Regions from separate parts of the Kribbella sp. CCNWLW201 genome, predicted to be linked through region 2. Evidence: predicted binding sites of a transcription regulator. Region 2 holds the regulator's gene; each other region holds the start of a gene.
What was found. The regulator HrcA, encoded in region 2, represses chaperone genes, less so after heat shock. The targets are predictions, from matches to a motif close to TTGGCACTCGNNNNNNNCGAGTGCCAA.

Region 1 (7,706 bases), on a different contig from region 2:
GCTTCGGCGGCGCGTTGACCGAGATAGACGAACAGGTACGACGCGAGCGAGATCGGCCAGAAGAACCAGAGCCGGCCCCAGTCGTACGGGACCATCACGAGCGCGGTCAGGCAGACGATCGCGATCGTCCAGTGGTAGATCTCGCCGGCCCAGTTCAGCCCTCGGCGGCGCAAGGTGAGCACGATCGCCAGCGGGCCGAACAGCACCGCCAGCACTCCCGCGGCGACATGCAGGATGAGCGCGATGTCACGCATCGCCGGTCCTCCCCGTACCCCAGCACAGGCCGGAGCTCTCTGACATGTCAGGGAGCATAGGGCTCACAGCCGCCGGCGTCTCCCCCTCGGCGCGCCCAGTGCGGCGCGCCGAGGGAGCCGGGATCAGCTCGCCGGGAAGGACAACACCAAACGGACCGCGAAGTTCCGGTAGTTGAGGCGTTCGAAGCTCCGGGCCATCGGCACGTTGCCGAAGTCGGTGTCCGCCCTGATGTGCTCGGCACCAAGCTCCGCGAGTAGGTGCGTGATCTCGGCCAGCAGGTCGTCGCTGTACCGGTGACCGCGATGCTCGGACAGTACGCCGAGGTAGCCGACCGTCGGCCCGGCCTGGTTCGCCGACGGGATCGCGAACCCGATCAGCTTGCCGTCGGCGTCGTACGCAAGCCTCCACCAGGCCCGTTCGCCCGGCATCGACTTGTACAGCTCCAGTTCCTCGCGGGCCGCGCCGTCGACGCCGAGCCGGGCGATCTCTCGCGCGGTGGCGGCGTCGAGGCTACCCTCGGTCACCTTGCGGAACACGTCCACGAAGGCTTCGTCATCGGCCGGCTCGAACCGCAGCCGGGTGGACCGCGGCGGCAGACCGTACTCCGGCTTCCACTCGTACCGCAGCCGCTCGGTGACCCCGGTCAGCCCGGCCGCTTCGGCCGCCTGCCGGCGCGGCGCGAGCTCCGCGACCACATCCGGCTGGTCTTTCCAGTCAGCGGACAGGAAGAAGTGGTACTCCGGCGGCTCGGAGTCGGCCGGGCGGCTCTTCATGGCGTGCTCGATCAGCGCCGTCCAGACCGGCACCGGATCGCCGTCGCCGGCGTAGTACAGGCCGTCGATGCTGTACGGGTGCTCGTGCTCGGGCAGGCCCCACCAGATGGCCAGCGCCTGGATCTTGCCGTCCTCCTCGACGACCCAGGTCCAGTCGTCCCGGTAGGTGCGGTCGGCAACGAAATCGCGGTAGCGCTCGAGCGTGACGGTGTTGACCGACTGCTGCTCGATCAGGGCAAGGATGGTGTCGAGGTCGGCCTCGACAGTGGTACGGATGTTCACGAATCCTCCAACAGGAGGCGCGACTGCTCCGCTCAGTGCGAGCTGTGCGAGCGGACCGGGCGCGCCGGGAAACAAGTCAGTGTCTTCATCGGTCGCTCCTTCCACTCAGGATCGTTCTCGCCGGGCCAGACATTAGACCCTGGCCGGGGTCATAGTCCAACGGTTATTCACAGCTGGGATGTACCGGCGCTGTGTGTGCCGGGAAGCCTCCCGGACATGAGAACCCTCATCGCCGCCCTCACCCTCGTCACCGCCACCACACTGGGCTCCACGGCGTACGCCGTACCTGCTGCCGAGCCCGCGTACGACGTCCAGTCCGCCGGCCGGACGTACGTCGTACCGACAACGACCGCTCTGCCGACCTGCGCACTCAGCTCGTTGCCCTCGCAGGCCTCCGACACGCTCGACCTCATCCACTCCGGTGGGCCGTTCCCGTATCCGCAGGACGGGACCGTCTTCCAGAACCGGGAGGGCATCCTGCCGGACGAGTCGAGCGGCTATTACCACGAGTACACCGTGAAGACGCCCGGCTCGGACGACCGCGGCGCCCGCCGGCTGGTCGGCGGTGGCGCGAAGACGACGCCGGAGTTCGTCTACTACACCGACGACCACTACTCGTCGTTCTGCGCGATGGACGAAAACAGTTAACAGTCTCGACTCAATCGCGGTTAGATCTTTTCAAACGATCGCCTAACCGGTTAACGTCCCGGGGTAACGTCGTCGACACGTTGAGTAGCCACCACCGCCCCTCACGGAAGGACCTACCCCGATGTCCACCCTGCGCAAGGCCACCCTCGGCCTGCTCACTGTCGGGCTGTTCACCCTCGGCGGCCAGCCTATGCCCGGGCTGGCGGCCGAACCCCGATCTGCCGGCGGCGCGCCCACCGCGGTCGCCGGCAACCCGGTCCAGCTCACGAACGGCTTCTACGTCGACCCGAACTCCAACCCGGCCGCCTACGTGAAGCAGCACCCGGGCGAGACCGAGATCAAGACCAAGATCGCCGACAAGGCCGGCGGTCGCTGGTTCGGCAACTGGAGCGGTGACATCAAGGCGGCGGTCACGTCGTACACCACCGCCGCGGACCGGGCCGACAAGCTGCCGATCCTGGTCGCCTACAACATCCCCGGCCGCGACTGCGGTGGTCACTCCGGTGGCGGTGCCGGTTCGCCGGCGGCGTACCGGGACTGGATCGCCAAGTTTGCCGACGGAATCGGCAACCGGCCGGCCGTGGTCGTGATCGAGCCGGACGCGCTGGCCCAGCTCGACTGCATGCCGGAGAACCAGCGGCAGGTCCGGATCGACCTGCTGAAGTACGCCGCCAACCAGTTCGCGACCAAGAACCCGAACACCTGGGCCTACATGGACGGCGGCAACACCAACTGGATCGAGGCCGGTGAGATGGCCCGGCGGCTGCGACTGGTGGACGTCGGCAAGATCCGCGGCTTCGCGCTGAACGTGTCGAACTACTACACCACCGCCCAATCGGTGACCAAGGGCAACGCGATCAAGAGCGCGCTCGGCGGCGGCAGCCAGTTCGTCGTCGACACCAGCCGGAACGGCAACGGCTCGAACGGAGAGTGGTGCAACCCGGCCGGCCGCAAGCTCGGCGTCCCGTCCCAGGTCGGCGGCGGCGCGGATCTGCTGCTCTGGCTCAAGGTCCCCGGCGACTCCGACGGCGACTGCGGGATCGGCAAGGGCATCCCGGCCGGCACCTTCTCGGCCACCCTGGCCAAGCGCCTCATCTCCGGAACGTGATGCTGTTACGTCCGAAGAACTGTGGCCCATAGCCCTCATTTCTTCGGACGTAAGCGCGAGGGACAGCAAGAAAGCGGCCCCGGGCGAGTGCCCGGGGCCGCTTTGTACCGCTGTGTGCTGTCGGACCTCAGATCAGAAGTCCATGCCGCCCATGTCGGGCGCGCCACCCGGAGCGGCCGCGGCCTTCTCCGGCTTGTCGGCGATGACGGCCTCGGTGGTGAGGAACAGAGCCGCGATCGAGGCTGCGTTCTGCAGCGCCGAGCGGGTCACCTTCGCCGGGTCGATGATGCCGGTGGCGATCAGGTCGACGTACTCGCCGGTGGCGGCGTTGAGGCCCCAGCCCGGCTCGAGGTTGCGAACCTTCTCCACCACGACGCCACCCTCGAGGCCGGCGTTCACGGCGATCTGCTTCAACGGCGCCTCGACCGCGGACCGCACGATGGCGGCACCGGTGGCCTCGTCACCCTCGAGGTCCAGCTTCTCGAACGCGATCACACTGGCCTGGAGCAGGGCCACGCCGCCGCCGGCGACGATGCCCTCCTCGACGGCCGCCTTCGCGTTGCGAACGGCGTCCTCGATCCGGTGCTTGCGCTCCTTCAGCTCGACCTCGGTGGCCGCGCCGACCTTGATCACCGCAACGCCACCGGCCAGCTTGGCCAGCCGCTCCTGCAGCTTCTCGCGGTCGTAGTCGGAGTCCGACTTCTCGATCTCGGCGCGGATCTGGTTCACCCGGCCGGAGATCTGGTCCGCGTCGCCCTCGCCCTCGACGATGGTCGTCTCGTCCTTGGTGACGACGATCTTGCGGGCCTGGCCGAGCAGCTCCAGGTCGACGGTGTCGAGCTTGAGGCCGACCTCCTCGGAGATCACCTCGCCGCCGGTGAGGACGGCGATGTCGACCAGCATGGCCTTGCGGCGGTCACCGAAGCCCGGCGCCTTGACGGCGACGGCCTTGAAGGTGCCCTTGATCTTGTTGACGACCAGGGTGGCCAGCGCCTCGCCCTCGATGTCCTCGGCGATGATGGCCAGCGGCTTGCCGGTCTGCATCACCTTCTCCAGCACCGGGACCAGGTCCTTGATGCTGGAGATCTTGCTGTTCACGATCAGGATGTACGGGTCGTCGAGGACCGCTTCCATCCGCTCCGTGTCAGTGACGAAGTACGGCGAGATGTAGCCCTTGTCGAAGCGCATACCCTCGGTGAGCTCGAGCTCGAGGCCGAAGGTGTTGCTCTCCTCGACGGTGATGACGCCTTCCTTGCCGACCTTGTCCATCGCCTCGGCGATGATCTGGCCGACCTGGTTGTCGGCGGCCGAGATCGAGGCCGTGGAAGCGATCTGCTCCCGGGTCTCGACGTCCTTGGCCAGCGCGAGCAGCTGCTCGCTGACCGCCTCGGTCGCCTTCTCGATGCCCTTCTTCAGGCTCATCGGGTTGGCGCCGGCCGCGACGTTGCGCAGACCCTCGCGGACGAGAGCCTGAGCCAGCACGGTGGCGGTGGTGGTGCCGTCACCCGCGACGTCGTCGGTCTTCTTCGCAACTTCCTTGACGAGCTCGGCCCCGATCTTCTCGTACGGGTCCTCGAGCTCGATCTCCTTGGCGATGGAGACACCGTCGTTGGTGATGGTGGGGGCGCCCCACTTCTTCTCCAGGACGACGTTGCGGCCCTTCGGGCCAAGCGTCACCTTGACGGCGTCGGCGAGGGTGTTCATACCCCGCTCGAGGCCGCGGCGCGCCTCTTCGTTGAAAGCAATCAGCTTGGGCATTCTCCGCGAGTCCTCCCGCGTCGAGTCATTGTGGTTCAGCCGGCCCGGATGCCCGCGACGGACGGCGCCGGCACCGTCGCGGTCACGTCCCGCCACGTTTCCAGCACCTCATCGAGGCCGTCTTCTTGCACACTCCGCAGGCGCGAGACTTATCACTCTCACCCATGGAGTGCTAACCAAGTATTAGCACTCGCCCCAAGTGAGTGCAAGCCAGCCTCTCGCTACCGTAGGCCCATGGTGGAGGTGCGAGCAGCCGGTCCGGAGGCCTGGCAGGACGTGGCAACCGTGATGGGCACGCGCGGCGACCCGGCGCGGTGCTTCTGTCAGTACTTCCGCCTGCGCGGAAAGCAATGGGCCGCCGGGACCCGCGAGAGCAACCGGCGCGACCTGCGCAACCAGGTCTGCAAGGGCGACGTCCCACCTGGGGTACTCGCGTACGACGGTGACACGCCGATCGGCTGGTGCGCAGTCGCCCCGCGGACGTCGTACCCCCGGGTCGTCGCCTCACCCAACTGGCGCACCGACCACCCGGACGCGTGGGTGATCACCTGCTTCGTCGTACCGGTCGGCCACCGCCGCCAGGGCATCGCCGGCGAGCTCGCCCTCGGCGCGGTCGACTTCGCCCAGTCGTACGGCGCTCACACCGTCGAGGCCTGCGCGGTCGACACCACGCAGGCCGACAACGTCTCCTCGGCGGACCTCTACCGCGGCCCGCTGTCTGTCTTCCTCGACGCCGGCTTCACCGAGGTCAGCCGCACCAACCCCCGCTGGGTCCTCGTCCGCCGGACTCTCTAGTCCTGCAGCTGGGCGATCAGGTACTTCGGGGCGGTCAGGTGCCAGGCTTCGGTTACGAGTTCGCGGAGTTCAACCTCGTCTGCGGCGGCGATGTCGACGTTGAGCCACGCGAAGCGGCCGGATGCCCACGACGGTGAGTACACGTCTGGGTCCTCGGCGACCAGGGCCTCCTGCTCCTCGCGCAGCGCCTTGAGCTGCAGCCTGGTGCCGTCCTCGGACATGTAGGCGAAGCTCTTGTTCCGCACCTTGAAGACCGGCTGCCCCGCCCAGCCCTCGTCTTCCTCCACCCCCGGCAACCCGAGCACGACCTTCGTCAGCACGTCGACGTCCATCCCTCGACGGTAGAGCGTGGCACCGACACTTCTATGTGACCACGGTGACGGTGACCGTCGCTCCGGGCGTCAGCAGAGTCCCCGGCCGCGGCGAAACCCCGAAGATCTCGCCCACTCGGTAGCTCTGCGACGTCCTGGTCAGGAACTTGGCCTTCAAGCCCAGCTGTTCGAGCGCCTTCGCATACGCCGCGCCAGTCGGCCGCGTGGCCTGCGACTGATAGCTGGGCACTCCGACCTGGTCCTTCACGATCTCGATCCGGGTCAGGGTCCGGTCCACCTCTTCCGCACTCGTGGACGACTCGGCGCGGAACCATACCTGGAGGGATGGGATGCCCACCGCACCCCAACACGTCCCGCCCTCCTGGCAGTCCGTCCGCTGGCGCTCCGCCCGTACTCCGTCGATGGTGAGCGCCTCGTCGGCGTGGAAGCCGATCGTCGGGGAGCTGCTGAGCTCCACACTGTCGACCTTCGTGGGGCGTTGCCTCCGGCAGTCCGACGCCCCGCTCGGGTCGTCGATCAGGACAGTGTCCTTGCGCGGAGTACCGCAGCGGCTGAGGTTCGTACCCCAGACCTTCGGCACGGAGATCGCGGCATGGCCGAAGCCGACCAGTCGCATCGCAACCGGCTCCGGCTCCGGACCGGGGATCGTCACAGACCCCGACGTACCGCTGGAGGTCAGGACGTTGGTAGTGCCGATGACAGTCAGCACGGTGGTCACGGCTGCCACCGACGCCAGCACCGCGCGGAGTCGACGACGGCGGGTCGCACCTTCGCGGACGGCGTTCGGCCGCAGTTCTGCCGGGTGGTGGTCCTGCGTCCCCATGCGCATACAGACAGAGTGATGGGTGGATCGGGTCGACGAAAGTCGTCAGGGGGTGGGTCTCAGGGTCCCAGGGGTGCGATCAGGGGTGGGTCGGTACCGATCCGGATGTGGTGGGAGGCCCTCAGGCAGGAGAGTGGAGCCATGACGAACTCCAACGCACCGTTCTCCAACCTGTCCGGCAAGGTCCTCCGTCGTTCCCGCGACCAGCGGATGCTCACGGGTGTCTCCGGCGGCATCGCGGAGTACCTGAACATCGACGTGACGCTGGTCCGCCTCGGCATCGTCGGCCTGACCCTGATCACCGGCGGCACCGCCCTGATCGGCTACGTGGTCGCCTGGGTCGTGATCCCGGAAGCCGACGGCAAGGCCGTCTGGCAAAACGTCCAGCAGTCGGTCAACCAGCCCCCGAGCCCGGAAGCCGACATCGCCTCCCGCATCTACGACGACACCACCACCAACAACAAGCCCCCGGCGGCGTGACCGACAAAGCAGCAGGGTGACTCGCTCCCACAAGCCGTCACCCTGCTGCCCGGTGCTGGCACACTTCTCGCGTGCAGGGCACCGACGAAGTGACCAACTGCCCCGACTGTGGGCACCAGATCCGAGTCGACCGGCGCTACGTCACCTGGTGCGACAAGTGCGACTGGAACCTCGACCCGGCTCCGCTGAACGACCCGACACCCGCGTGGCGGCTCAAACTCGAGCATCGCCTCGCTGAGTCGCTGTACCGCGAACTGGAAAGCGGCGCCGTCCACCGGCCCGGCTGGGACGGGGCCCGGGTGGCAGCCCACCTGCTGTCTGCCCTGATCCTGCTGATCCCCCTGGTCGGCTTCCTGACCGGGATCGCCCTGCTCGCCTTCTACCGACCGCTCTGGTTCAGCATCCTGCTGTCCCTGCTCGCCTTCGCCATGGCCTTCGCGTTCCGTCCCCGC
Region 2 (7,706 bases):
ATCCGGGTCGCCAGCGACCCCCGTCGACCAGTCGTCATCGGTCGAGGTCGGCGGCGTACCCGACGCCGCGGACAGTGCGGATGGGGCTGGACGGACCGAGCTTGGCGCGGAGCTGGGCGATGTGTACGTCGACCGTGCGGGTGCCGGCCGAGCTTTGGTACCCCCACACCGAGCTGAGGAGCTCATCGCGTTCGAACACCCGGCCCGGCCTGCGGAACAGCTGCGCGAGCAGGTCGAACTCGGTGGACGTCAGCGACACCTCCGCGTCGTCGGCCCAGGCTCGCCGACGACTCACATCAACCCGTACGCCGCCAACGCTGAGGACCTCACCGCCCGGGACAGCACCGCCGCTTCGGCGCAGGACGGTCCGCACGCGCAGGGCGAGTTCGCGCGGGCTGAACGGCTTGGTGATGTAGTCATCGGCGCCCAGTTCCAGGCCGAGCAGCCGATCGACCTCGTCGTCGCGCGCGGTGACGAACAGGATCGGAGTCCAGTCCTCAGCGGCACGGATCGTGCGGCAGACGTCCGCACCATCCCGGCCCGGCAGGCCGATGTCGAGGATCACCGCGACCGGCCGGAGTCGCCGCCAGGCGGCCAGCGCGGCATCACCGTCGGTCTCGACGTGGACGGCGTACCCGTCCCGCCGCAGGTAGAGCGTGATCACCTCGGCGATCGCGGCCTCGTCCTCCACCACCAGCACCAGCCCGCGACCGGGTGCTGCGCCCATCATCTGCTCCTGGGGCTCAGGGTGAGCCGTCCGATGCCAGCTCCGAATCAATGGCGTCCAGGGTAGACCCGATCCCCGCCAGCTCCTGCCCCGGCGACCCCGCCTGCTGCCCCGCGCCGGCTGAGCCCTGTTGGCCCGCGCCGGTGCCCGCCTGCTGCCCGGCGTCGGCCGGGGCCGCGGGGCCGGGCTGGTCGGCGTCGGCGCAGGAGGCCAGGCTCAGGACGAGTCCGACGGTGCCGATCAGGGCCATCAGGGTCCGCATCACTTCACCACCTGGCAGTGCTTGGTCTTGAACGCCTCGAGCTCGCCCTTGATCTTGGCGAGTTGCTCGAGCCGCCCGGCCCGGCGTTCGGCCCGCTTCTCGAGCTGGGCCGCGACCTTCTCGTGCCCTTTCGCCTTCTGCTTCGCGGCCCGGGCCTTCAGCCACGCCACCGAACCCTTCACATCGGCCCCGCCGTTGATCCTGGTCGCCAGCTTCTCCCGCCGCGCGATCAGCTTCGGCAGCACCTCCGCACACAGCCGTTGAGACTCTTCCGGGCTCAAGGTGATCGGTGCATAAGTCGGGGTCGGGGTCGGATCAGCCGACGCGACCGTCGTACCTCCGACCAAACCGCTCAGCAGGACGACGGCCGACGTACCCCAAGCCATGCCGCGGACGGACCTGCGCATCTCGCCACTCCTCGCTCTCGACCACTCCGAACGAGAACGACTCTCCCGCGTCGGCATTCGAGAACCATCGCCCTTGTGTTCGGGCTTTGTAAGGATCAGCTCCAGCGGGAGCGGGCGAGTAGGGCTGCGGCGGCGGCTACGCCGGCCGTCGAGGTGCGGAGGACGGTGTCGCCGAGGCGGACGGGCTCTACGTCGAAGGCGGCTAGCTCGGCTGGGGCGATGCCGCCTTCGGGGCCGATCACCATGACGATGTCACCGGACGTGGGTACGTCGAGGCCGGCCAGCCGGGTCTTTGCTTCTTCGTGCAGTACGACGGGGAGCGCGGCGTCGGCCACGAGTCGCGCGACCTCCGCGGTCGTCGCGATCGGGGTCACCTCGACGAACCAGGACCGGCGGGACTGCTTGCTCGCCTCGAAAGCCCACGCTTGCCATTTCGCAAGCGTTTTCGCCGACCGCTCCGGGTTGCTGCGGAACTGACTCCGCTCCGCGTTCCACGGCACGATCACGTCCGCACCGACCTCGGTCAGCATCTCGACCGCCAGCTCGGCCCGCTCGCCCTTCGGCAACGCCTGTACGACGACCAACCGGGGACTGCTCGCCGCCACCGTCCTCCGGTGGTCGACAGCAACAGTCACCCCGCTCTTCGAGGCAGCCGTCACCGCGCCCTCGGCGTACGAACCCCGCCCATCAGTCAGCCGGATCCGCTCCCCCGGACCGATCCGCCGTACGACCGCCGCGTGACGTCCCTCAGCACCATCCAGCGTCAGCTCGTCACGGGACAGGTCTTCCGAGAAGAAGACCGCGACGCCCATCTAGTGGGCGCCGAAGGCGTCGCGGAGGCGGCCGAAGACGCCCTTGTGGGCGGCCTGGACCTGGCCCTGCGGGCGTTCCTCGCCGCGGATGCCAGCCAACTGCCTCAACAAGTCGGCCTGGGTGTCGTCCAGCTTGGTCGGGGTCTCGACGATCACCTGGACGATCAGGTCGCCGCGACCCGCGTGCCGCAGTCGCGGCACACCACGAGCCGTCAGCGTCATCGCCGTACCGGACTGCGTGCCCGGCCGGATCTCCAGCGGGGTGGTCTCGCCCTCCAGGGTCGGCAGGTCGATCGTCGTACCGAGCGCCGCCGCCGTCATCGGCAGGGTGACCGTGCAGTGCAGGTCGTCGCCGCTGCGGGTGAAGATCTCGTGCGGCTCGACCTCGATCTCGACGTACAGGTCGCCGGCCGGACCGCCGCCGGGGCCGACCTCGCCCTGGCCGGACAGCTGGACCCGGGTGCCGCTGTCCACGCCGCCGGGGATCTTCACGGTGACGGTACGGCGGGACCGGACCCGGCCGTCGCCGGAGCACTCGACGCACGGGTTCGGGATGGTGGTGCCGAAGCCGCGGCAGTTCGGGCACGGCCGCATCGTCCGCACCTCGCCGAGGAACGAGCGCTGGGTGTGGGTGACCTCACCGCGCCCGTGGCAGATCTCGCAGGTGACTGGCTCGGAACCGGCCGCCGCACCCGAGCCCGAACAGGTCGGGCACAGTACGGCGGTGTCGACCTTCAGCTCCCGGGTGGTGCCGAACGCGGCCTCGGCCAGATCGATCCGCAGCGGGATCAACGCGTCCTGGCCGCGCCGGGTCCGCGGCCGCGGCCCGCGGGTGGCCCCGCCGGTCTGGCCGAAGAAGGCGTCCATGATGTCGGTGAAGGTGAAGGCCTGGCCGAAGCCCGGTCCCGCCCCGGCCCCCGCGCCGGTCGCGAACGGGTCACCGCCGAGATCGTGCATCTGCCGCTTCTGCGGGTCGCTCAGCACCTGGAAGGCGCGGCCGATCTCCTGGAACTTGTGGTGCGCGTCCTCGGAGTCGTTCACGTCCGGGTGATACTGGCGGGCCAGCTTGCGGTACGCCTTCTTGATCTCGTCCGGTGAAGCGTCACGGCTGACGCCCAGGACGGCGTAGTAATCGGTGCTCATACTCCAGACCAGGGGGTTGGTGGGCTTAGGTGTCGGCCAGGATCTGGCTGACGTAGCGGGCGACGGCGCGGACGGCGCCCATCGTGCTCGGATAGTCCATGTGAGTCGGGCCGACGATGCCGAGCGTGGCCAGCGCCTCCGACTTGGACCCGTACCCGGTCGCGACCACCGAGGTGGTGGCCAGTTCCTCGTACGGGTTCTCGTGCCCGATGCGGACGGTCAGCGTCTGCGGGTTGGTCGCTTCACCGAGCAGCTTGAGCAGGATGACGTGCTCCTCCAGCGCCTCCAGCACCGGCTTCACGTTGCGCTCGAAGTCGTCGCCGTACCGGGTCAGGTTGGCCGCGCCGCCGACCGCGATCCGCTGCTCGCCGACCTCGTCGGTGAACGCCTCCAGCAGCGTCGTCACGATCGCCGCCACCAAGTGGCGGTCGGCCGGAGCGAACGTCTCGGGGACGGCGGCCAGCGAGGTCGCCGCCTCGGTCAGCCGTTGGCCGGCGAGTGCCGTGTTCAGCCTCGACCGGAGGTCGCCGATCAGCTGCTCGTCGACGTCGTGCGGCGGCTCGACGATCCGCTGCTCGACCCGGCCGGTGCTGGTGATCAGCACCAACAGCAGTCGCCGCGGGGTCATCGTCACCACCTCGACGTGCCGCACGTGCGACCGGTTCAGCGACGGGTACTGCACGATCGCGACCTGCCGGGTGATCTGGGCGAGCAACCGGACAGTACGGCGTACGACGTCGTCCAGGTCGACCGCACCGGCCAGGAACGACGTGATCGCCTTCTTCTCGGCCGGCGACAACGTCTTCACCGTGCTCAGCTTGTCGACGAACAGCCGGTAGCCGGCGTCGGTCGGGATCCGGCCGGCGCTGGTGTGCGGCTGGGTGATGTACCCCTCCTCCTCCAGCGCGGCCATGTCGTTGCGCACGGTCGCCGGCGACACTCCGAGGTTGTGCCGGTCCACCAGCGTCTTCGAACCGACCGGCTCATGGGTCGCCACGTAGTCCTCGACGATGGCGCGGAGAACATCAAGCTTGCGTTCGTCCAGCACGCGCACCACCCTCTCTCGCCATCGACCGTCGACGTCAGCGGACCCTGGCACTCAAATGATCCGAGTGCCAGTCTACCGAGCCGTAGTAGCCGCCAGTGCCAGATTCCGGCGTGGGACGGGTCTCAGGCGATTTCGGGAGACGCGCCCAACGGTACGGCGGCGGGTCGGTCGACCGTACTCGCGACGTCCACCGGCTGATCCTGGGCCGCCGCCTCCAGCACCGACTCGAGTACGTCGAGCACGTGGTACGCCAGCGCGCCGTCGGCCCGGTGTGGCTCGCCGTTGCGGATCGCGCGGGCCATGTCCGCGACACCGACACCCCGGCCGGCTCCGGCGTACCCACCGGCTACAGGGAGTTCGATCCAGTCACGGTTCGTGGCCGTGGCGATCTCCACCTTGCCGTCGAAGCCGTTCGGGTCCGGCACCGAGATGCTGCCCTCAGTCCCGTGCACCTCGATCCGCGGCAGCCGCGCGGCCCACACGTCGAACGACATCAGCAGCGTCGTCAGTGCACCGGACTCGTGCTCCAGTACGCCGGTCACGTGCGTCGGCACCTGGACCGGGAAGGTCTCCCCGGCTCGCGGACCGGTGTGGATCTTCCGCTGCTGCTGCGACTGACCAGCGCGTGCAGTGACCCGTCGTACCGGACCAAGGAGGGTGATGAGGCTCGTGACGTAGTACGGGCCCATGTCGAGGACCGGACCGCCGCCGGGCTGGTAGTAGAACTCGGGCGCCGGGTGCCACAGCTCGTGGCCTGGTGTGACGAAGGACGCGGTCGCGGCGGTGGGTACGCCGATGTCGCCGCGGTCGATGGCGACGCGGGCGGTCTGAGTACCGGTGCCGAGCACAGTGTCGGGTGCGCAGCCGACGCGCAGGTTGTTGGCGGCCGCGTACTTCAGCAGCGGCTCGGCCTCGGCGCGGTCCACGGCCAGCGGCTTCTCGCCGTACACGTGCTTGCCCGCCTCGAGGGCGGCCTGGTGAACCGCCGCGTGGGCGGCCGGGATCGTCAGGTTGAGCACGATGTCGACGTCGTCCGCGGCGTACAGATCGTCGGACGTGAGCGCGCGGATGCCCGGGTTCTTGTCGGCGATCGCCTGGGCGCGGCTCACGTCGAGGTCGGCGACCGCGACCACGTCGACACCGGGGAGCTTGCCCAGGTGGTCGAGATACGTGCCGGAGATGACCCCAGTGCCGACGATGCCGACCCGCGTCACTTGCTCGCCCACAGCAGCCCCCGCTCGATGATCGTTCGGACCTCGGGTACTTCGAGGTCGTCCAGCTTGTGACCGACGGTGCAGACGAAGACCTTGCCCGCACCCCAGGTCCGGGTCCAGACGGCCGGCATCACGGCGCCCTCGATCCACGGGTAGTCCGGGTGCGAGCGGAACGTGGTGGTGGCCAGCACGGTGTTCGTCGGGTCGTAGTGGACGTAGTACTGCTCGGTGTGGACGTCGAAGTGCGTGATGCCCTCGACGATCGGGTGCTCGGCGACGACGTCGACCCGGTAGTCGGTGAACCCGTGCGGGTGCGAGATGAACTGACCGCCGGTGATGAAGCTGTAGTCGGAGTTGTCCCGGAACGAGTCGCAGATCCCGCCGTGCCACCCGGCGAACCCGGTGCCCTTGCGGATCGCCGCCTCCAGGCCCTTGAAGTGCGCGGGCTCGATCTGGCTCATGGTGACGCACTGCAGCACCAGGTCGGTGCCGTCCAGGTCGAGGTAGCTCTCGGTCGTGTCGGAGACGGTGACCTCGAAGCCGCTCTCGCGCAGGTAGGGAATGAACATGTCGGTCGCCTCGACCGGGGAGTGCCCTTCCCAGCCGCCCCGGACCACCAGTGCACGTCGTGTCGTCACGCCGTCCGCCCTTCGAAAGTATCGGTACCGGGCTCGGAATAATTGCGGAGCCGCCACCGCGACACTAGGCGCCGCTCGACCGGCCTTCAAGTGCGATTCCGACCCCTGGATAGGGCTTGCTGGCGACTAGGGTCGGCGGTATGGGATGGAAGTTCTGGAAGCGCGAGAGTGATCGGCCGATGGACACCTTTCCCGCGACGCGGCCGCAGGACACGCTGCCGGTGGGATCCTTCGGGCTGACGGTCGAGGACGTGTTCTCGATCACCGGACGCGGCACGGTCGTCACCGGCCGGGTGCTGGCCGGGACCGTGGCCGTCGGGGACCGGGTACTGCTCAGCCGGGCCGGTCAGCCGTTGACGCAGATCGAGGTCGGCGGCATCGAGATGTTCCGCAAGACCGTCCGGGTCGCGAAAGCGGGCGACAACGTCGGGCTGCTCCTGCGCGGCCTGCAACGGGACCAGGTGCTCAAGGGCGACGTACTGAGCAAGTAGTGTCGAGGCCATGTGGACCGAGATTGGGGATCGCTGCTGGGTCCGCCGGTACGACGAATGGGACCTCAACGTCGGCCTGGTCGTCGGCTCTGACGGCGCGCTGGTCATCGACACGCGAGCCACCGTCGAGCAGGCTTCCGAGCTACTTGGTCACATCCGCGAGTTCACCGACGCCCCGGTCCGCTGGGTGGTGAACACCCACGCTCACTTCGATCACGTGGTCGGCAACACCGTCTTCACCGACGCCACCGTCTACCTGCACGAGAACGCGGCCGCCGAGGAGAACCTCGCGGGTACGACGTTCTCCGTCGCGAAGGTGATCGACCTCGGCGACCGCCGCGTGGAGCTGCTGCACCTCGGCAACGCACACACGTCCGGTGACAGCGTGGTCGTCGTACCGGACGTGGATGTGTACTTCGTCGGCGATCTGATCGAGGAGTCGGCGCCACCGTCGTACGGCCAAGACTCCTTCCCGCTCGAATGGCCCGACACGATCGACCGCGTGATCGGCATGCTGTCCGCCACCTCGAAGGTCGTCCCGGGACACGGCGCGGTCGTCGATGCCGAGTTCGTCCGTGACCAGGCCAGTGACCTCGGCACCGTCGCCAACACGATCTCCGGCCTCCACCACGCCGGCACCTCGTTGGACGACGCTCTCAAGCACACCGACGACTGGCCGTGGCCGATCGAGCATGTGCAGGACGCGATCAAGCGCGGCTACGAGGCTCTGGGCGCTCCGCGCAGACCTACGTTGCCATTGCTCGGCCCCGGCTGACCTGCCTGAAGGCGCAGGGCTGTCTGGTCGTTTGGTAGTTGTCCGTTGACAGGACGTCATCGCAGAGCGCAACTTGTTCCGAAGCGATCGTCCTAAACCGGATGGGGTGGTGGGTCCATGACCACGACTGAACAGACCGTGCACCCCGATGGACGGGTCGAGCTGACCGATCCGGAGGCGGTGGCGAAC
Region 3 (7,706 bases), on a different contig from region 2:
GCGGCTGTTCGAGCCACTTGGGATGCGTGACACCGGCTTCACCGCGTCGGACCCGGCGCGACTGACCACGGCGTACGTCGGAGACGACGTACTCGACCCAGCTACGGACAGCCACTGGCTGGAGCCGCCGTCGTTCCCGGACGCCAGTGGCGGGCTGATCTCGACGGCGGACGACTTTCACGCATTCGCCCGGATGCTGCTGTCCGGTGGGGACCGCATTCTGTCGCCAGCTGCCGTCGCGGAGATGACGACGGACCACCTGACGGCTGCACAGCGTACGGCGGCTGCCGACTTCCTCGGGCCGGATACCGGGTGGGGCTACGGCCTATCGGTCAGTGGCAATCGCTACGGCTGGGCCGGTGGGCTCGGCACGCTCTGGTCGACCACTCCGGCCGAGCAGACCATCTCGATCCTGCTGACTCAGCGGGCGCTGTGGACCTGGCCGGAAGAGCTGTTCGCGGAGGCGAGCGCCCCGGCCTGGTGAGTGCTCAGGGCTCCGGCTTGGTGAAGGTCAGAGTGTGCTCGCGGGTCGCCTCGACAGCACCCTTGGTATAGGCCCAGGGCAGGGTCTCACCACGCACCCACAGGTCCGTCTGGTCGGTGTAGTTGGACGAGAACGCGTGCCCGGAGACACCGGTCAGGTTGATCCACCGGGACTTGTCGAAGTCGGACAGGTCGACCACCATCCGCATCGACGGCGTCGCGGTGACCGTGTAGCCCTTGGATGCATCCCAGGCCGTCGCGTCGACGATCGAGGAGCCGCCACCGAGCTCGTACGGACCGCGGTTGAACAGCTTCTCCACCACACCGATGCCGGACTTGCCGAGCGTCTGGTTGGTCAGCGTGAGCTTGTGCAGCCGGCCCCACTGCCAGTTCGACGGCTCACGGGCCATCTTCTGGGTGATCTCCTGACGTGCGTCGATCAGGGCTTCACGCAGGATGTCGTCGCGGTTCTCGTGCTGCGGTGTGCGCAGGTCGTCCCACCAGCCGCTGTTCCGCTGGCCGAGCAGTGTGTGGATCACCTCGAACCAGCGCGAGCCACCGTCCGGCCAAGTGCTCTCAGGCAGCTGGTCGTGGAAGGTCAGCGCAAGCAGATTGCGCCAGACGACGTTGAAGTACGCCGCCGCCGCGGAGTCGGCCGGCTGGGTGAAATCCCAGTTCCGCAGCGTGTCCTGACCCTGGCGTTCGAACTCGTCGTCGATGCCGATCTGGAGCAGGTACGGCACCAGCATCTCGGCGGCGCGGTTCTTGGTGTCCAACTGGATCGACGCCATCGCGTTCGCGTCCAGCTTCCCGGCGGCCTTGATCCGGTCGAGGATCTGCTGCGAGCGGTAGCCGTAGTCCCAGTCGTTGGTCAGGTAGTACGTGTACGTCCGCGGCACCACCGCCTGGTTCGCGGTCACGATGACGCCGTCCGCCGGATCGAACTCGGTGGGCAATGCATCGAACGGGATGTACCCGGTCCAGTGGTACTTCGGATCCCAGCCCGGCACCGGCCAGTCACCCCGGCCGGTCTTCCGGATCGGGATCAGGCCGGGGGCCTGGTAGCCGATGTGCCCTTCGGTGTCGGCGTACACGAGGTTCTGCGAGGGGACCTGGAACAGTTGCGCGGCGGCCCGGAACTGGGTCCAGTTCTGCGCCCGGTTGATCGCGAACAGGGCGTCTGCGGTGCGGCCGGGATTCAGGGCGGTCCACTGGATCGAGACGCCGTACGCGGTCGGATTCTTGCCCTTGGCGGCCAGCTCACCGGTCTCGCGCTGGTCCTCGCCGACGTCGGAGATGAGCGGACCGTGCCGGGTCTCGCGGACGGTGATCTTCACCGGCTCGTCCTGGCCGGCGACCTTGAACGTCTCCTCGCGGGTCGCCATCGCGCGCCACTTGTTGTTGTAGAGCACGTTGTCGCCCTCGACGCGCTCGAGGTAGAGGTCGGTGACGTCCGGGTCGAGGTTGGTGAAACCCCACGAGATCGCGTTGTTGTGGCCGATCACGACACCGGGCAGACCCGAGAAGCTGAAGCCCGAGACGTCGTACGGACAGGCCTTGCTGACGTTGTTGCAGTGCAGGCCGACCTGGGTCCAGATCCCCGGCATGGTCGCGCCGAGGTGCGGGTCGTTGGCCAGCAGCGGCTTGCCGGTAGTCGTGTGGTCACCCGAGACGACCCATGAGTTCGAGCCGATGCCGTCACCGCGGCCGAGCAGCTGCGGGAGGCCCTTGGCCACCTTGTCGACCGTGTCGAGCGACTTGAGCAGGTCCTGCGTCAGCATCCCGCGACGGGCCTCGGACGCGATCGGAGCGGTGGTGAACTTGCCGCCGCGGATCGCGCCGAAGGCCATGATCGGCTCGTTCCGGTCGTACGGGTACTGCGGGTAGAGGCTCTCGATGTTGCGCGCCGGGAACGCCGCGACCAGTTTGGTCCGGGTGATCTCCTCGTCCATGTTGCCGCCGAGGTCCCACGCCATCGCCTTCAGCCAGGCCAGCGAGTCGGCCGCGGTCCACGGCTCCGGGACGTAGTTCCGGCCACCTGGCTGCAGCGACAGTACGGCGTACTCCAGGCTCAGACCCGAACCGCTGTGGGAGTCCAGGTACGCGTTCACACCGCGGGCGTAGTCGTCCAGGTACTGCCGGGTGGACGGGCTGAGCAGGCCGAGCTCCTTCTCCGCGACCTTGCGCCAGCCGAGCGTGCGGACGAACTTGTCCGTCTCCAGCGCGTCCTTCCCGAACAGTTCCGCCAGCCGGCCGGCGGTGACGTGCCGGCGGAAGTCCATCTCGAAGAAGCGGTCCTGCGCGTGCACGTAACCCTGTGCAGCGAACAGGTCACTGGGATTGTCCGCGTAGATCTGCGGGATGCCGTTCGCGTCCCGGCTGACTTCGACGTCGCCGTCGAGACCGGTCAGTTCGACCGTTCCGTCGTACGTCGGGAAGGAATGGCGGACGACGAAGACGACGGTTCCCGCGATCACCACGAGGACCGTGGCGAGGGCGATTCCGCTCATGATGACGACTCGTAGCAGGCGACGCACGGACCCAACCGTAGAGAATGCGGGCGCCCGCCCCAAATGGGGTACCGCACAACTTTGCGTGGCTCTGCGTCCAGTGGACAAGCACGCTGAGTTGAGGTATCCCACGCCCGAGTTGGAATAGTTCGGGTCGCTGGAGCATTATTAGCAGTCGAGTAGTACGAGTGCCAACGGCCTGAAGGGAACGAACCGTGCCGACGTACCAGTACCAGTGCACCGACTGCGGCGAGGCGCTCGAGGTGCGGCAGAGCTTCACGGACGACGCGCTGACCGTCTGCCCGGCCTGCCAGGGCACCCTGCGCAAGGTGTTCAACGCCGTCGGCGTCGTGTTCAAGGGCTCCGGCTTCTACCGCACCGACAGCCGCAACTCGGGCAAGAGCACGGTCTCGGCGAAGTCCGACGCGCCGGCCGCCTCGACCTCGTCCTCCGGTTCGTCGTCGTCGGACTCCGGCTCCTCGTCGAGCTCGACGTCATCCTCCTCGACCTCGTCGAGCGGCGGCTCCTCCTCGAGCACCAACACCAGCGCCGCCTGACACCACCCGGCCGCTCGCATGGCCTGTGGATAACCGACGGGTGGGGTAGCGGGAAACTCGTACTTTCTCTGGCATGAGAATCCCTTTCCCCCTTCGTGACCTGATCCGTGCCGCTCGGTGGCATCGTCGACTACTGGCCGGCGCGGCCGCCGCGGCAGCTGTGTACTTCGGCCTTGTCGCCATGTCCCCTCAACCTCCGCCGACCGTCGCCGTGCTGGCCGCCGCCCGCGACCTGACCGGCGGAGCCGTGCCTGCCGGCTCGGACCTCCGCACTCTCGACCTGCCCACCGACGCCGTGCCCGACGGTGCTCTCAGACCGGGCACCGATCTGACCGCGCGCATCCTGAGCGGCCCGGTCAGATCCGGCGAACCACTCACCGACGCCCGCTTCCTGGCGCCGGTCTCGGTCCCGGCCGGCTCACTCGCGTACCCGTTCCGCATCGACGACGCCGACATCAGCGCACTCCTCCGCGTCGGCGACCACATCAACCTGTACGCCGCCACCAGCACACCAGCCGAGTCCGCGAACCTCCTCGCCCGAGCCGTCCGCGTGGTCGCCCTGCCCTCCGCCCGTACGACGACCTCCGGCGCACTGATCGTGGTCGCCACCAGCCCCGAGGTCGCCAACCGCCTGGCCCAAGCCACCGCCAACTCCAAAATCGCTGTGGCGCTGACCCCGGACACCAGTTGATGGTCACCAATCGGACACAAGCGCGCACGATGCGTGCCTGTCCGGCGTGCTTTCTCGCACTGGCGGAGTCGTAGCCCTACGTTGACGGGGAACATCACCCGCACCGTGGAGGCACCCCACATGCTCAAGGGCTTCAAGGAATTCATCATGCGCGGCAACGTCGTCGACCTCGCGGTCGCCGTCGTCATCGGCGCCGCGTTCGGCGCTGTCGTCAAGTCGCTCGTCGACGGCCTGATCAACCCGCTGATCGCCGCGATCTTCGGCAAGACGGACATCAGCAAGGTCTGGTCCTTCGAGATCAACGAGGCGACCTTCTCGATCGGGCTGATCCTGCAGGCCGCGCTCAACTTCCTCTTCGTCGCGGCGGCCATCTACTTCGTCATCGTGATGCCGCTCAACAAGCTCGCCGAACGCCGCGCCCGCGGTATCGAACCCGAGCCCGACCCCCTCACCACCGACCAACAACTCCTCACCGAAATCCGCGACGCCCTCCAATCCCGCCACTAACCACCCCAGGGAGGGGCGGGCCCACCGCCTCACCCCCTGAGCTCGCCCCCGCCCACCCCTCCCACTCCCCTGCTCTATCTCCCTACTCCCGCTGCACCTCCCCTGCTCCAGCGCCTCAGTTCCCACCTCCCCGCTCCACCTCTCCCCTCCCGCGTCCGTGCTTCCTGTTCCCTCCCGGCGTACGCTCGCTCCAACTCCGATGCCCTCCAACCCCCGGGCTCGTGGCAGTCAGCTCCAGGTAACGTTTTCCACCTGGCGCTAGGAACATTCGGCCACCGCTTCCGGGCGCTGATCTGTCAAGCAGATCGGGGGATTCTCGGGTAGATCTCGCCCGTTCGACGCTGTCTCTCCCGTGAGTTCGTGTCACAATTTCAGCGAGCGCTTTCTAAGGAGCTTTGGTGGGGAGACTGTCGTCAGGGGACCGGCCCACGGTGAAGGACGTCGCCGCGGTCGCCGGCGTTTCGGCGACGACCGTCTCCCGCGTGCTCGCGGGCAACTATCCGGTCGCGGCGACCACCCGCGGCCGGGTGATGCGAGCGGTCGAGCAGCTCGACTACGTCGCGAACGCGCAGGCCCGTGCGCTCGTCGGCGGCGGCCCGCGGACCGTGGCGTTCATCATCCGCGACCTGGTCGGCCCACTGTTCGCCTACATCGGGCAGGGCGTCGAGCAGCAGACCACAGCCGAAGGACGGCTGTGCCTGGTCTGCACCCACAATGGCGACCCCAACCGTGAGCTCGAGCTGATCGAGTTGATGCGCGAGCAGCAGGCTGAGGCCGTCGTACTCGTCGGTGGTGGCATCCGATCGGCGGCCAACCTGGAGCGGATGACGCAACTCGCCAAAGCCTTGGACCGGACCGGATCCCGCCTAGTGCTCTGCGGCCGGCCACCGATCGGCCCGGACGTCCCGTCGACCGTGGTGGAGTACGACAACGAGGGCGGTGCCTTCGCCGCAACCAACCACCTGATCTCACTCGGCCATCGCCAGATCGCCATCATCGGCGTGGGCGAACCCGAGCACACCACCACCAAAGCACGCTTCGCCGGCTACACCCGCGCTCACAAGGCGCACGGCCTCAACGTCGCCAAGCAGCGGGTCCTGCCCGGTGTCTACGACCGCGAGTCCGGATACCAGCACACGAAGGGCTTGCTGGACCGCGGCGTCCCGTTCACCGCAATCTTCGCGATCACCGACGTGGTCGCCAGCGGCGTCCTGTTCGCCCTGCACGAGGCAGGCCTGCGCGTCCCCGAGGACGTCTCCGTGATCGGGTACGACGACATCCCGCTGGCCGCCGACCTGACACCGGGCCTCAGCACGGTCCACCTCCCGCACGAGGAGCTCGGCCGGACCGCGATCCGGCTCGCGCTGCACCGTGACCAGTACGCACTCGACCAACACGTTGTCCTCGGCACCCATCTGGTCATCCGAGGCTCGACCGGCCCGGCGCCCCAGCAGCAGAAGTAGACTCGGCCCGCCGACCAGGAGGGGACATTCGATGGCACGCACTCCGCGGACAGCCGACGACGGCGCGGTGTCCCGCCGCAAGTCCGCGGCGACGCTAGGCGATGTCGCGACCCACGCCGGAGTCTCACCGGCGACTGTCTCCCGCGTCCTCGCCGGGAACTACCCGGTCTCCCGCTCAGCCCGGCAACGCGTACTGCGCTCGATCCGCGAACTCAACTACGTCGCCAACACACACGCCCGGGCCCTGGCCGGCGTACAGACCAAGACGATCGCCTTCGTGCTGGCCGACGTACGCGGACCGTCGTTCGCCGAGGCAGCCCACGGCGTCGAGCAGGAGGCCGCCCGACTCGGCTGGCTCTGTCTGATCGGGACCACGCAAGGCGACCGGGAACGAGAGCTCGCCATCGTCCGCCTGATGCGCGAGCAACGCGCCGGTGCGGTCGTCCTCATCGGTGGTGTCGCAGATGCCGACGACTACGAAGAGCAGATGACCGAGCTCGCGTATTCCTTGCGTGCAGCGGGTTCACTGCTCGTGCTCTGTGGCCGCCCACCGCTCCCAACCGGCGTACCGGCAGCGGTCATCGGATACGACAACGAAGAAGGCGCGTACTCGATCATCAGCCACGTGCTGTCCCAAGGACATCGGCGCATCCTGTTCCTGGGTGGCGAAGAGCGACACACGACAAGCCTGGGCCGGCTGGACGGCTACCGTCGCGCCCTGGCCACCTTCGGTGTGGAGTTCGACCCCTCACTGGTCGAGCACGGTGTGTTCACCCGCGCCTCGGGATATCAGCTCACCAAGAGGCGCCTGGCCGGGAAGCGGGACTTCACCGCGGTGTTCGCCGCGACCGACGTGATGGCCGCCGGCGTGTACGCCGCGGTCAACGAGGCCGGTCTGAGCGTGCCGAACGACATCTCCATCGTCGGGTACGACGACATCGAACTAGCCCAGGATCTTCGTCCAAGGATGACCTCGGTCCACGTCCCGTACGAGGAACTCGGCCGCACGGCCGCCAAGGTCGCCGCCGACGAGGACCACCAACGCGACGACTGGCCCGGCCTCCAGGTCACACTGAAGACCCACGTGGTCGTCCGCGATTCAGTAGCCCGCCTGGACTAGCGTCGCCAGCACCCGGCGGGCCGTCTCGCCGAGGTCGTTGCCAAGAGCAATAGTCGGCACGTTCTGAGGTGTCCGGCCCGGCGGAGCAATCAGCACCAGCGGTACGTCGTGCGCCGCGAGGTACCCGAGTTGCGCCTGAGTGAAGTCCACCAGCACACCGACAACACCTCGAGTCCCCCGAGCCGACACCTGGTCGAGCCAGTGCCGCGGCACCGGTCGATCCGGGACCACTGTCGTCACCACGACCGACAGGCCGGTTCGGCGTGCCTCCACGTCGAAGGAGTTCAGCACCGCGCCAGCCGGAGCCGGACTGGCCAGGACGACGTCGACCAGCGCAGCCGGCCGGTGACCGGCTGCGCTCACGTCACCGGAGTA

Region 1: the regulator HrcA is predicted to act here: its motif matches at 5,008-5,034, upstream of groL (chaperonin GroEL).
Region 3: the regulator HrcA is predicted to act here: its motif matches at 3,162-3,188, upstream of V9K99_RS19470 (FmdB family zinc ribbon protein).

What each region holds. Positions count from the first base shown of each region.
Region 1 is NZ_JBBCBQ010000002.1:117,522-125,227, forward strand. Features, by position in the region: gene V9K99_RS10225 (hypothetical protein) at 1-254, opposite strand, end outside; gene V9K99_RS10230 (GNAT family N-acetyltransferase) at 378-1,310, opposite strand; gene V9K99_RS10235 (ribonuclease) at 1,527-1,958, shown strand; gene V9K99_RS10240 (glycoside hydrolase family 6 protein) at 2,080-3,066, shown strand; gene groL (chaperonin GroEL) at 3,199-4,824, opposite strand; gene V9K99_RS10250 (GNAT family N-acetyltransferase) at 5,059-5,619, shown strand; gene V9K99_RS10255 (MmcQ/YjbR family DNA-binding protein) at 5,616-5,951, opposite strand; gene V9K99_RS10260 (PASTA domain-containing protein) at 5,983-6,780, opposite strand; gene V9K99_RS10265 (PspC domain-containing protein) at 6,916-7,254, shown strand; gene V9K99_RS10270 (M48 family metallopeptidase) at 7,326-7,706, shown strand, end outside.
Region 2 is NZ_JBBCBQ010000010.1:101,580-109,285, reverse strand. Features, by position in the region: gene V9K99_RS33140 (sensor histidine kinase) at 1-38, opposite strand, end outside; gene V9K99_RS33135 (response regulator) at 35-727, opposite strand; gene V9K99_RS33130 (hypothetical protein) at 744-989, opposite strand; gene V9K99_RS33125 (hypothetical protein) at 989-1,396, opposite strand; gene V9K99_RS33120 (16S rRNA (uracil(1498)-N(3))-methyltransferase) at 1,492-2,208, opposite strand; gene dnaJ (molecular chaperone DnaJ) at 2,209-3,351, opposite strand; gene hrcA (heat-inducible transcriptional repressor HrcA) at 3,377-4,399, opposite strand; gene V9K99_RS33105 (Gfo/Idh/MocA family protein) at 4,522-5,625, opposite strand; gene V9K99_RS33100 (ThuA domain-containing protein) at 5,610-6,251, opposite strand; gene V9K99_RS33095 (EF-Tu/IF-2/RF-3 family GTPase) at 6,392-6,742, shown strand; gene V9K99_RS33090 (MBL fold metallo-hydrolase) at 6,753-7,517, shown strand; gene V9K99_RS33085 (NCS1 family nucleobase:cation symporter-1) at 7,635-7,706, shown strand, end outside.
Region 3 is NZ_JBBCBQ010000004.1:181,159-188,864, reverse strand. Features, by position in the region: gene V9K99_RS19480 (serine hydrolase domain-containing protein) at 1-484, shown strand, start outside; gene V9K99_RS19475 (penicillin acylase family protein) at 489-3,020, opposite strand; gene V9K99_RS19470 (FmdB family zinc ribbon protein) at 3,209-3,550, shown strand; gene V9K99_RS19465 (hypothetical protein) at 3,624-4,241, shown strand; gene mscL (large conductance mechanosensitive channel protein MscL) at 4,362-4,748, shown strand; gene V9K99_RS19455 (LacI family DNA-binding transcriptional regulator) at 5,147-6,211, shown strand; gene V9K99_RS19450 (LacI family DNA-binding transcriptional regulator) at 6,243-7,331, shown strand; gene V9K99_RS19445 (LacI family DNA-binding transcriptional regulator) at 7,311-7,706, opposite strand, start outside.